Regions from separate parts of the Lysinibacillus sp. FSL M8-0355 genome, predicted to be linked through region 3. Evidence: riboswitches for the same ligand, from Rfam matches in the RefSeq annotation. Region 3 holds a riboswitch; each other region holds the start of a gene.

What was found. Region 3 has a riboswitch for cobalamin ahead of MKY46_RS11985 (glutaredoxin family protein). Riboswitches for the same ligand answer to the same signal wherever they lie in the genome.
Region 1: it holds a riboswitch for cobalamin, as region 3 does, so the genes downstream of both, cobT (nicotinate-nucleotide--dimethylbenzimidazole phosphoribosyltransferase) here and MKY46_RS11985 (glutaredoxin family protein) in region 3, are expected to answer to the same signal.
Region 2: it holds a riboswitch for cobalamin, as region 3 does, so the genes downstream of both, MKY46_RS13960 (energy-coupling factor ABC transporter permease) here and MKY46_RS11985 (glutaredoxin family protein) in region 3, are expected to answer to the same signal.

The regions. Positions count from the first base shown of each region.
Region 1 is NZ_JBBPAI010000001.1:1,257,362-1,261,926, reverse strand. It holds gene MKY46_RS05950 (methionine gamma-lyase family protein) at 1-654, opposite strand, end outside; gene MKY46_RS05945 (trimeric intracellular cation channel family protein) at 1,004-1,609, shown strand; gene cobT (nicotinate-nucleotide--dimethylbenzimidazole phosphoribosyltransferase) at 1,684-2,739, opposite strand; cobalamin riboswitch at 2,834-3,009, opposite strand; gene MKY46_RS05935 (DMT family transporter) at 3,082-3,936, opposite strand; gene MKY46_RS05930 (hypothetical protein) at 4,225-4,565, shown strand, end outside.
Region 2 is NZ_JBBPAI010000001.1:2,869,131-2,873,695, forward strand. It holds gene cobJ (precorrin-3B C(17)-methyltransferase) at 1-832, opposite strand, end outside; gene MKY46_RS13955 ((2Fe-2S) ferredoxin domain-containing protein) at 837-1,208, opposite strand; cobalamin riboswitch at 1,356-1,537, opposite strand; cobalamin riboswitch at 1,795-1,979, shown strand; gene MKY46_RS13960 (energy-coupling factor ABC transporter permease) at 2,123-2,869, shown strand; gene MKY46_RS13965 (energy-coupling factor ABC transporter substrate-binding protein) at 2,873-3,145, shown strand; gene cbiQ (cobalt ECF transporter T component CbiQ) at 3,152-3,925, shown strand; gene MKY46_RS13975 (energy-coupling factor ABC transporter ATP-binding protein) at 3,922-4,565, shown strand, end outside.
Region 3 is NZ_JBBPAI010000001.1:2,441,652-2,446,216, forward strand. It holds gene MKY46_RS11975 (hypothetical protein) at 64-264, shown strand; gene MKY46_RS11980 (hypothetical protein) at 340-960, shown strand; cobalamin riboswitch at 1,244-1,421, shown strand; gene MKY46_RS11985 (glutaredoxin family protein) at 1,536-1,760, shown strand; gene nrdI (class Ib ribonucleoside-diphosphate reductase assembly flavoprotein NrdI) at 1,757-2,116, shown strand; gene nrdE (class 1b ribonucleoside-diphosphate reductase subunit alpha) at 2,113-4,206, shown strand; gene nrdF (class 1b ribonucleoside-diphosphate reductase subunit beta) at 4,194-4,565, shown strand, end outside.

The sequences.
Region 1 (4,565 bases), 1.2 Mb from region 3:
TTCCTTCGCCTCTACGAACTCACCATAGCAGTTATCTACAAAAATAACGGCATGTGGGGCTAATTTGCGCACCTTTGCGCACATATCAGCAATTTCTGCAATCGTAAAGGATGGACGTGTCGCATAGCCTTTCGAACGTTGAATGGCAATCATTTTTGTTTGCGTAGTAATGGCTGCTTCTACACCTACCCAATCAATTGCTTTATTTTCCACTAAATCCACATGTCGATAGCCTATTTTATAATCTTTCAGTGAACCGGTATCTTTGTTACCACCATCGACAATGGATTGCAATGTGTCATATGGCTGACCAGAAATATAAAGCAGCTCATCACCAGGACGAAGGACACCGAATAGACTAAGCGTGATTGCATGTGTTCCTGAAATAATTTGTGGTCGTACAATGGCAGCCTCCGCCCCAAAAACTTCCGCATAAACACGCTCTAAATTATCGCGTCCCTCATCGTCATAGCCATAGCCATTGGATGGATGTAAATGATAGTCACTTACTTGATGCTTGCGAAATGCTGCTAGCACCTTCTGTTGATTATAAAACGCCATTTCTTCTACCTTTGCATGATAGGGTCGAACTTGCTCCTCTATTTTTGACGCTAAGGATAGCGTTTGTGCTGATAAATTAGATGTAAACGTCATTCTTTTCTTCTCCATTTCACAATTGTCCCGCATTTCAATCAGTAAGATCTATCGACTCTCTAAATTGACTTCACTCATTCTAGAATTCCCTAAATAACTACTGGTATATCAACGCTTTTGACGAATGTTTTTCTTTATTTCAATAACATCTTATCAATTTGTATGAACCCCTGCAAAACTTGCCTATTGTTTCTAAGCGAATTTTACGCTAAGCTAATGTGCGGACTTACTTCAAGAAGCGTATGTAATGACTGATTTTGGCTATTAAATTCATAGATTCTGTTACGTCAAAAAAAGTCTTTTAACTTTTAAAAAAGAAGTTCATTTATTGATAGAAGGGGTGAAAGGGATGGCTTGGGAGGTTTTTAGTATTATTGGAACAATTGCCTTTGCTATTTCTGGGGCAATCATTGCCATGGAAGAAGAATACGATTTATTCGGTGTATATATACTCGGTATTGTCACTGCTTTTGGTGGAGGAGCTATTCGAAATTTACTCATCGGGCTGCCTGTCACAACCTTATGGGGACAGGATATGATGTTTCAAATTGCACTAGCTGCGATTACGATATTTTTTATTTTCCCGCATCATCTGATTCAGCATTGGCATCGTTGGGGCAACTTCACAGATGCCATTGGCTTATCCGCGTTCGCTATTCAAGGTGCACTCTATGCCGTGAAGCTAGATATGCCAATTAGCGCAGTCGTTGTAGCTGCTGTTTTAACAGGTTCAGGTGGTGGTATTGTGCGAGATTTATTAGCTAGACGGAAGCCACTAGTTCTCCGTGATGAAGTCTATGGTGTTTGGGCTGCTCTCGCAGGGCTTGTTATCGGATTTGAAGTTTTGACTGGAGACATTTTCCTTTATGTATTATTTGCAGTGATTACAGCATTACGCATTCTTTCCTATATGATGAAGTGGCGTTTGCCTTTGCGAAGGTTGAATCGGGCATAGATACTGTAATTGATAAAAAAATGAATAAGCGCAAAGAGTTCATTAACTATTTGCGCTTATTTGTTATTCAGTAACTATTTAGCCAAAAGATTCATGGCTTCTTCTAATGTCACCATATTTTTCATCATAGAACAAGCAGCATCTAAAAGAGGAAAGGCTAGAGCAGCACCAGAGCCTTCGCCTAATCGCATGTTCATATGCAGCATTGGCTCTACACCAAGTAATGATGCGGCAATTTTAGCCCCTGGTTCCTCTGAAGCATGGGAAGGTATGATAAAGTCTTTTACTTTCGGTTCAATTTGATAAGCAATAAGCGCAGCAATAGTCGAAATAAAACCATCAATAATAACAGGTTTTCGGTGACTTGCGGCAGCCAGCATGATACCAGCCATAGCCCCTATCTCTAGCCCTCCAACTTTAGCTAGAACATCAATGATATCGTTAGGATTGGGTTTGTTGAGAGTAATTGCTTTTTCAATTACTGCTGCTTTATGAGCAATCCCTCCTTGACCAACTCCTGCGCCAAACCCTGTTATTTCAATAGGGTCATAGCCAGTCAAAGCAGCTAATATGGCAGTGCTCGGCGTTGTATTACCAATGCCCATTTCACCTGTTCCAAGTAGGTTGGCTCCTTTTGTGATTTCATCTGTTGCCACATGAATCCCCACTTCAATGGATTGAATAGCCTCTTCTCTTGACATAGCAGGGCCCTGTGCCATGTTATCTGTGCCATGCTTAATTTTATGAATGATGACACCTGCATCAAGCGGAATATCTTCTTTTACCCCAACATCTACTGTTACTACCTTTGCATTGGTAATGCCCGCAATCGCACAAACGCCTGTACCTCCTTTAGGAAAATTTAATGTTTGAAAGACCGTAACATTTTGTGGATTCGTTGTTATGCCTTCCTCACAAACGCCATGATCTGCTGCACAGACAATCATCACTTTTTTATCGACCATTGGATATAATTGTCCTGTTATGCCTGAAAGCTGTACGGCAAGTGATTCTAGTTTACCCAAGCTACCTGGGGGCTTACAAAGCGCATCAATTCGCTTTCTAGCTTGGTCCATACTATTCATATCAGCCTCTTGGATATTTTGAATCGTGTCTTGTAATAATTGCATTATTGTTTCTCCTCTCGTTCTACATGAAGACAAAATAAAAAGTCTGTAGTTTATTGTCATGACAAATAAACTACAGACTTTTCCATCATCTATATACTTCCGAAGCAAGTAGGCAGGTCTCCTGGCTCAAGTTCAACATATCATCGTGCCTTCCCAGCGATTCGCTAGTGGCATTTACGATGACACTCCCTTATACAGTGGCGGGTCCGCTAAAGTTTTTCACTTTATTCCCTATTCTCCCTATTGGGCACCTAATGCTTTTATTAAACTATTTATAATCTACGACAGCGTATTTTTTCTGTCAATATTAGAATACTCGCCTTGTACCATTTCTTCGGTTACCTATTCTTTTTCTATTTCGCTTAGCAATGTTGAGCCTAATAATAGGACCGCTCCTATTATTTGTAGAAGCGCCATTTTTTCTCCTATAATCATCGTGGAAATTACTAATGATGTCAGTGGATCAATATAGCTAAGAATGGCTATACTTTGTCCTTTTAACTGTGACATGCCTAAAAAGAACAATAAAAATCCAACCCCTGCATGGACAAGGCCTAATGTAATTAAGAATAGGACTGATTCAAAACTGATTTTCATGACCTGAAATCCTGTAGTTCCAAGTAGATAGAAGCTAAGGAAAAATGCTGCTAAAGAAAGTTGAATCATTGTATTTTCTGGTTCCTTTAAGCCACATATAAATTTATTTGTCAATGTTAGCGCTGTGTAAAAGCATGCCGCGATAAGACCGTAGACAATGCCTATAAAATGCTCACTATCCCCAGTGCCTTGACTTTGGACAATCAAATATAGTCCGATAAGGGCCACACAGACATACATTATTTTTCTGCCAACTAGCTTCTCTTTTAAAATAATTGGAGATAAACAGATAACGAGTACTGGTGCAAAATAATAACTCAATGCAGCATTGGCAATCGTTGTTGCTTTATAAGCCTGAAATAAAAAAATCCAGTTCCCACACAAGGCGATACTAGAAAGTATTAATTTCCACTTATTTTTTATAATCTCTAATTTCGAAAAACTTTTCTTTTTATAAATAAAAATCACTACTAAAAAACAAGCACCTATTAAACTCATCCAAAAAGCGATTTCACTTGAAGATAACGGAATATACTTGGCAAAAACACCAACTGCTCCAAAAATAATCATGGATAATACAAATGCTAATTTTCCGCTCATTACAAATACCTACTTTCTACGTATAAAGTATTAACCTATACAGTAGAATCTATTGAAAATGAGCAAACTGTTATTGTATGCCTAAACAGTAGATTCTACTGTAAAGACATTGTTGGGGGTGCTATTGAACAAAACATACAAAATCCCTCCTTCATCTACATAATTGTAACATATTTCTGAAAATTAAAGAGTAAGTTTTATAAAGAAAGGGGTCACTAATCCCTTCATACTATTATGAGTATGTACAATATAAGGTAAGTCATAAATTTTCTTTGAGGAGGAGTTAGGATGAATGCAAGAGAATTGAGAAATGCCATTGCGGAGACTTGTGAAAATTATGATAGTCACTACGCTCAGTTAGTGAAACCAATCAATCAGTTATTAATGAATGTCGATGCTAGTATAAGTAACGAAACAGCGAATATAATCATCGAAAATTTGAAGTTATATTATAGCGGGGATAAATACATGACGGAATGTCACTTCGATGAGAGTGAAAATTTCTTAAAAGATGGTCTTGAACTTCTTCAAAAGGGGGATCTTGCGAATGGTGCTTTACAAATATATGGTGCTGGTTTAAATTTTTCCAGTTATGCTTTAAAGGTTCGTGGGCAAAAAAATGTGAATCC
Region 2 (4,565 bases), 430 kb from region 3:
GGTTCATTGCCCAAGGTTCATTTTCTTCACGTAAACGTTGATGTGGACGTAAGGGTTGTTTTTCTTCACCCAATGTATATTTACGTTGATAGCCACGTGGTGTAATCATTTTATTGTCATAGAAAAATGTCGACGAATTACCAATAATGACTGTCGTCAGCATTCCAATGTCATGCTCCAGCATTTCGGCTAATGTTGTCATCGTCACTTCTTGACGATCGCGGTAAGCACTTTTCACAAGTCCTACTGGTGTGTCAGGCGAACGATATTCTAAGAGAATGCGCTGTGCTTCGACAATTTGTCTTGTTCGGCGACCGCTTTTTGGGTTGTATAAAGCGATTACAAAATCCGCCATAGCGGCTGCCTCGACGCGCTTGGCAATTAAATTCCATGGTGTTAGATGGTCACTTAAACTAATCGTACAGGCATCATGCATAATCGGGGCACCAAGTAAGCTAGCACATGAATTGATGGCAGAAATACCAGGGACAATTTCTACCTCAATCCCCGTTGCTTCTGTCCAGCCTAGCTCAATCAATACCTCATACACTAATCCCGCCATACCATAGACACCCGCATCACCACTTGAAATGACTGAGACAATGCTTCCAGCCTCTGCTTGGCGAACCGCTTCCTGCGCACGGGACACCTCTTCGGTCATTCCAGTACTGACAATCGACTTCGCACTGACTAAATCCTGAATCAACTCTACGTAGGTTTTGTAGCCTATGATCATATCACTTTGTTGTAATGCCTCTACCGCCCGTGTCGTAATATGCTTAAAGTCTCCAGGTCCAAAGCCCACTACGAAAATTTTTCCTTTTTGCGCCATGTTGTTACCCCTCTTTCACCTTTTCGATCCCTTTAATGGCTGTCGTTTGTGCTGTACGCTGTAATGTACCTTCACGAAGTGTAAAGACATGTTCTTTGTATAAGGATTCATGATGTAAATCTTGTACAAGTGTTCTAGCATGCTCTGTTGATGGTACACGATACCAATTCCCTTGCGGATAGGCGATGACCACACAAGCATCCTTGCATCGTCCATTACAGCGCGTTCTTGTTGTATGTATCTCTTGATCAAGTGCTTGCTGTTGTATTTCTTCTCGAATAGCTAGGGTAATTTCCTCCCCACCTTTGTTCATGCAGCTACTACCATTACAAATAAAGAGATGTGTTTTCATCCCCTCTAAATTCCATGTTGTCATCTTCTGTCTCCCCTCATTTGCTTTCTGGAAAAAGAAAAACCTTTACTCTAATTACGAAGAGTAAAGGTTTTGTAGAAGCCAAATAAAAACGAATAAAATAAAATACAGGTACTCGCTCTTGCTTCAACTTCTCCCTCCGAAAAGTTTGCATGCACAATCAAATAAGCAGGTTTCCTGACTTAAGCTTCATTTTACTATCGCACCTTCCCAAGTTTGCACCAGTGGCTTTGCGATTTCATCAGCTATTACAGTAGCGGGGGCTGTATTGGATTTTCACCAATTTCCCTATTATCTCGAGTTATTCGAGCACTTATCGACGTTTTATATGAAATTTATTATCTTCTTTATAGAATAGAAAACTGTCTCTATCATATCTCATTATTTTAAAATTTCAATATTTCTATAAAAATTTATGACAATTTTATCAATTTTGTGTGTAGACCGGGTATAAAAATTATAATATCTCCTTATTTATGACAATTCAGTAGTTATCAGAATCTTCTCTATTGACCTTCAATTGAAAATATTTTTTAAAAAAGTATAGCATATTTATGGAAAATCATGTTACACTTTGTCGTGAAATCTCACAACTTAATGTTTTTTCGGTGTAAAATACTTATCATTTTGCTTAAAAGGGAAGCCGGTTTGAGTCCGGCGCGGTCCCGCCACTGTATTAGGGAGCTTTATAGAACATGTCACTGTCCAACGGATGGGAAGACCTATAAAGTGTTGAACTAGAGCCAGGAGACCTGCCGAAAAATATGTGATCGTTTCAGCCTACGAGGATAGGTGTGCGGCTTAGCAGATGAGAATGTTATTTGCTTTTTTAGCTATGCACTTTTCCAACAACGGAGAAGTGCTTTTTTATTTACGCACGCTACATTCTAAAAATCTATTAGTAAGGAGGAAAGCTTTTGAAATTTTCATGGTGGAAACTTAGTTATTTTTTATTGGCCTTTTTACTCGTGCCAAAACGTGCCTTTGCCATGCATATCATGGAAGGTTTTTTACCAATCGAATGGGCTATTTTTTGGTGGGTCATCTCTATCCCATTTATTATTCTAGGATTGCGCTCCATTCGCAAAACAATTGAAGAAAACCCTGAAACCAAAATGCTTTTAGGTCTTTCAGGAGCCTTTGCTTTTGTGCTGTCGGCGTTAAAAATCCCTTCGGTTACAGGTAGTTGCTCCCACCCAACTGGTGTTGGACTTGGAACGGTTTTATTCGGACCTCTCGCTATGAGTGTCATCGGAACGATTGTTTTATTATTCCAATCTTTATTATTAGCACATGGTGGGATTACCACTTTAGGAGCGAACGCCTTCTCTATGGCGATTGTAGGCCCATTTATTGCTTACTTTGTCTTTAAAGGGGCTCAAAAAATAGGGTTGTCATTTTCACTAGCTGTTTTTTTTGCTGCGATGCTTGGTGACTTAGGTACATATGTTGTGACTTCTGTACAGTTAGCATTAGCCTTCCCTTCAGAGGTTGGCGGCTTTATGGCATCGTTTACAAAGTTCGCAGGTATTTTTGCCTTAACTCAAATTCCGTTAGCGGTGAGTGAAGGAATTTTAACGGTCATTGTGATGAATTTCTTGAAAAAGTACAATGTCAGCGAATTAAAAATGTTGCGTGTTTTCTCAACAAAGGAGGCACATTAGTAGATGAAACGAAATTTATTACTATTAGCGATTGTTGTGCTGTTAGCTATCATCCCATTGTTTATACAAAAAGGTGCAGAATTTGGTGGTGCTGATGGAGAGGCAGAAGCAGCCATTGGCGAAATCAATGCAGAATATGAACCGTGGTTTGAAAGCTTATGGGAGCCACCAAGTGGTGAAATTGAAAGCTTATTATTCGTGCTACAGGCAGCTATTGGAGCTGGTTTTATTGGCTACTTCATCGGCTATATGCGCGGCAAGCATAAAGAAGGTTAACCCGTTATGTTACTCATTGATAAGTATGCGTATCTGAATAAGCTAGCGTCCGTTCATCCGCTAGAAAAAATGATATTTTCAATTGGTCTACTTCTCGTAACGCTCATCATGAGAGATGAACGACTTTCACTCATTACATTTTTTGTAATGAGTGCTTTTATCATTTTAGGTGCAAAAATTCCGCTTACCTACTATGTTAAGTTATTATTGCTACCTGGATTTTTCTTACTAACAAGTCTTGTATCCATCTTGCTGTCAATCACACCAGCAACTCATGTATTACCTGCCCATCTGTGGTCTTTTACGTGGATGAATTGGACAATTTTCATCGGAAAAGCAAGTGCCCTGTCCGCCCAACAATTGTTCTTTATTGTCCTTGGCAGTAGTAGTTGTTTATACTTTTTAATTTTGACCACATCCGTACAAGGGATTTGCTATGTGCTCCGACAATGGCGACTGCCCTCTTTATTGGTTGAGCTTATTGAACTAACCTATCGTTTTATTTTTATATTTTTAGAAAGCATGTACAGAATACATCTTGCCCAGCAAGCGCGTCTTGGCTACCATTCTCCAATGCAATGGCTACGCTCCGTATCCATGCTTATTGTGGCGCTATTTGCTGAAATGTTTCAGCGTAGTCGTGAGCTTAATAATGCCATGCAGTCACGGGGTGGCGAAGCCGTCTACTGGCAAGAGATGGGCTCCTATAGCAAGAAAAATTGGCTAGGCATAGCGACACTATTCCTATTCCTCATTGTATATGGAGGGTACTTCTCATGACAGCATTCTATTTTGAACTAAACCGCTTGTCCTATGCCTATGCAGATGGTACGAAGGCATTGTCAGACATTACTTTACACATTCCAAAAGGAAAAAAAATTGCCATCCTTGGTCATAATGGCGCTGGAAAATCAACATTGTTTCAGCATCTTAATGGTATTTTACAACCGTCAGCTGGGACGATTGTTTTTGATGGCAACGAGCTTCAATATAGTCGAAAAGCTTTAAAGGCACTTCGCCAGCAAGTTGGCATTGTTTTTCAAGATGCGGATCATCAACTTTTTTCAGGTACTGTCAAGCAAGATATCGCATTTGGACCACTAAATCTTGGCTGGTCTACCGAAAAAATCGAAGAAAAAATAGCATGGGCTGTTGCGCAAACGGAAATAGGCGATTTACTCGAAAAACCTATTCACTTTCTAAGCGTAGGTCAGAAAAAGCGTGTGGCGATGGCAGGTGTTTTAGCGATGGAGCCCTCTGTCCTCTTATTAGATGAGCCAACAGCAGGCCTTGACAATTATTATGCTACCCAAGTTCTACAGTACCTAGGTAAATTAGAAGACGGCGAAAGAACCATTTTACTTGCTACCCATGACATTCCCCTTGCTTATGAATGGGCGGATCAAATCATTGTCATGGA
Region 3 (4,565 bases):
CATAGCTAGCATCTTCCCATTAGGGCAAGATGTTTTTTTTATGAATAAATAGGGGTGAACAAGATGACATCACATTCAATTTCATTTTATATAAATCAGTTAAAGCAGCAAATTATGAACAACCTTTCTGGTGAGCATATTAGGCCATTACAGCTTTATATTAGGAAGTTAATAGAAGAAAACCCAAATGATTATACATCTATTAATGATGCCTATTTAACGATCAAGCATGAATTAGTCGAGACATGTCATGATAGTAGATAAAAAATCTGAAGTGAAGTGAATAATTAAATGGAATGCAAAATGAACAAATCTGAAGACATAATGGACAACATAGATATGAATCAAAAAGTTTTATATAGAAAATTGGATCATTTTGAAATGGAAAGAGGCTTGGTATTAGAAAGTTTAGACATTTTTCTAAGATGGAATCAACAAACACAATACCTTTCTGAAGACAAGCTTCAAAAGCTTTGGATGAAACTGGTAAGGAAGTATAAATTCTCTCTCGATGAATGGGAAAGAACTGCTGGTCATACAAATATCCATGCTTATCTAGTGAAGGAGCAAGGACATGGGTTACAAAAGTTGATGCGCTTTTACAAAGATCGCCACGGCATAAAATGGTTGGAAAATGCATTTCATTATGGAATGTCATTACTCATTGAAGTTGGAAAAATGCCTGGATTAGAAATGTTTTTCCTAACAAATTTAATATGTTACAGATGGGAAAAGGATTATTTAGAGGATGCAGATGTTCAACAGTTTTTTTGTCATTCAATAAATGGTAAAGTGAAGGAGGTCTATGAAAGTTTCAGGGCTTTCGATCAAGAACAGAATCTGTTAACCGCAACTACTCTCTATAAACTTTTATCAAAATATAATCCTCATTTTCAAGTGAATTCGGCAGCAACGCCTGAATTTTATAAGGAATTGTCCTTATTTGTCGAAATCGAGTAATCCATACGTTCGACATGTCAAACAGTCTATTATTCTTTAGAATATAGGCTGTTTCTATGTGAAATACGCTATTATATTTAATGCTCATAGATCCGTAGTAACAGAAAATCTCGTACATAGTTTAGATACACAATGAATTAAGATATAAATAATAGATGGAGAAATTCCTTCGAAAGTTATGATTAAAAATAATGAATAATCAAAAAATAAAGAAGTTTAGAATCTAGATTTACTTTTTATATGAAGGATGGTACACTTAAAACTATTGAACAACAACTATATATTGTGTTCGTTTTATATAGGTGCTACTATATGTAGTTTAAAAGGGAAGTTCGGCACAATTCCGACGCTGTCCCCGCAACTGTGAAGCTGACAATGATTACAACCACTGTGCATTCGCATGGGAAGGGAATCAGAGGATGAAGCAAAGCCAGGAGACCTGCCTCTATAAAACAATTAATCATTTCTTCGGGGATTAAGAAATGGGAACGTCAGTATTTTTGGTATGGTAACGTTTCCATTTAGCTATCTCTCTAGAGGAGATAGCTTTTTATTATATGAAAAGAGGGATTTCTATGAAACTTTATACGAAAACAATCTGTCCAAAATGCCTTTGGGTAAAATCTGAATTACAACGTGCAGGACTTGAGGCAGAAATCGTCAACATTGATCACGATGAACAAGCTAAACAAACAATAATCGATGCAGGTTTTTTAAGTGTGCCTGTTTTAGAAATGAATAATACATTTATAGGAGATGTTAAGGACATAGTTTCTCATATTGAGATGATTGTTCTATGATCGTTTACGCAAGTCGTACAGGAAATGTCCGGAATATTGTTTCCAAATTAAGGGCAGAGTCTGTTGAGCTCTCTGAGGAATTACAATTGAATAAGCCTTATCTTTTAATTACTTATACTGATGGCTTAGGCGATATCCCTGCAAAAGTGGAACGTTTTTTAGAAAAAAACAGAGATTTTTGTAAAGGTGTAGTTGCCAGTGGGAATAGTAACTTTGGGCACAACGCATTTGGGGCTGCTGGCGAGAAAATCGCTGCTACCTATCATGTACCCTTAGTAAGAAAATTAGATTTACGAGGCAATCAAACAGATTATGAAGCCATACAAACGTTTTATGAAACGAGGGTAATAAGATGAAAACCTATTTAAAGCTAAATAATGACGTACTGAATCGTTATAGTTCAACTGGGCTACTTGAATTAGAAAAGGATCGTGAAGCTACACGCCGCTACTTTTTAGAGTATGTCAACGTGCGTTTACGTTACTTTATTGATATTGAAGAAAAAATCCGTTATTTAGTTGATGAGGGCTACTACGAGAAAGCATTTATCGACATGTATGAAATGGAATTTATTAAGAAGCTGTACAAAAAAGCATATGATTATAATTTCCGCTTCCCATCCTTTATGAGTGCAAGTAAATTTTACGATAGCTATGCTATGAAAAGCCGTGATGGAGAAGAGATTTTAGAAAAATATGAGGACCGTATTGTCATTATCGCCTTGTATTTAGCACAAGGGAATACGGTGCTAGCAGAACGTTCTGTCGAGGCAATGATGGAAGCTTATCAGCCTGCTACACCAACAGCATTAAATAGTGGTAAAAAAGCACGTGGTGAATTAGTGAGCTGCTTTAAATTATCGATGGATGATTCCATGAATAGTATTGCTGAAAATATTGGTTATTGCTTAGAGCTATCAAGACTTGGCGGTGGGGTTGGAGTTAACTTAACTGATTTACGCCCTTTAGGTGACCCTATTAAAGAGATTCTAAATCGTGCCAGTGGTGTCATCCCAGTTGCTAAACTGTTAGAAAATTCTTTCAGTTATTCCAATCAACTAGGGCAGCGAAATGGCTCTGGTGTTGTCTATTTAAATATTTTCCATGCAGACATTGAAAATTTTATTTCATCTAAAAAACCGAATGCCGATGATAAAATTCGCCTCGCAACATTATCAACAGGAATAATTATACCAAGTATTTTCTTCGAACTTATGAAACGTGATAAAGATATTGTCTTGTTCAGCCCATATGATATTTTCAAAGAATATGGCAAACGCATGTCTGAGATTTCCATTTCAGATATGTACTATGAGCTACTTGATAACCCTAAAATTCGTAAAATTAAACGTTTGAATGCACGTAGGCTGTATACAGAAGTGAAAAAAGCACAATTTGAATCGGGCTATCCGTTTGAAATTTTTGATGATAATGTCAATGAAGTGCATCCTTTAAAAAACATCGGTCGCGTAAAAATGTCCAATCTATGTACCGAAATCCTGCAAGTTCAAGAAACAAGCATTATTACAGATCAAGATCAACCGAATGACTATGGATTAGATGTATCCTGTAACTTAGGATCGATTGATATTCATGCAGCAAGTAAGGTCAATGATTTCGAAGCCTTAATCGATACGGCTATGCACCTATTAACAAATGTGTCGCAAATGACGCACATTAAAAATGTACCGTCTGTTGCAAAAGCCAATCAATTAATGCATTCAGTAGGGCTTGGTTGTATGAACCTCCACGGCCATCTTGTGACGGAGGGCATTTTATATGGCTCTAAAGAGTCGATTGCTTTCATGGATCGTTTTATGGAAGCGATGAACTTTTATTCACTCAAATCATCGATGGAAATGGCTAAAGAAAAAGCTGCAACTTTTTATCGATTTGAGGACAGTGATTATGCATCAGGTAGCTACTTTGACCAATATGTCAATAAAATCGACGAAGAACTATCACCTGTTGTGTTAAAAGCACTTGGCAATATTCCAATCATTACGAAAAACATGTGGGAAACGCTTAAGCAAGATGTGATGCAATATGGTCTATTCCATTCCTATCGTTTGGCTATTGCACCAACTGGCAGTATTTCCTACATACGTAGCTGTACGGCTTCTATTGCGCCATGTACTGAGCGTGTAGAGGTTCGTGACTATGCAGATAGTAGAACGATTTATCCAATGCCTCATTTAACAAATGATAACAGTCATTTATATGTAGAGGCATATGATGTTAATCCGTATGATTTAATTGATTTGTACGCTGCTTCTCAAAAACACGTTGACCAAGGTATTTCCATGACGCTTTATGTGACAGATAATTGGACAACTGAACAATTAGCTAAAGTATACATTTATGCATGGGTAAAGGGCATTAAGTCCGTTTACTATGTTCGTCAACGATTACAAAGCTTAGAGGAGTGTGTAGCATGTCAAATATAATTTATGAGGCGGTCAATTGGAATAAGGCAACGAGTGAACTTGCCCAAATATTTTGGGACCAGCAATGGAAGCAAATTTGGTTTCCTGAGGAAATTGCGGTCAGTAAAGATATCAAACAGTGGAAAAGCTTTGAGCATCAAGACACGTATAAAAAAGTGTTCGCGGGATTAACGTTACTGGATACAGTTCAGACCAATATAGGGATGAATCGTGTGGCCGCTTATACAGACGATTTACAAGAGAAGGCTGTCCTAACCGTTTTTGATGCATTTGAGGCAATCCACGCCAAATCCTATTCTTATATTTTTACAACGCTTTGTACAAACGAAGAAATAGATGAGTTATTTGAATGGGTCAAA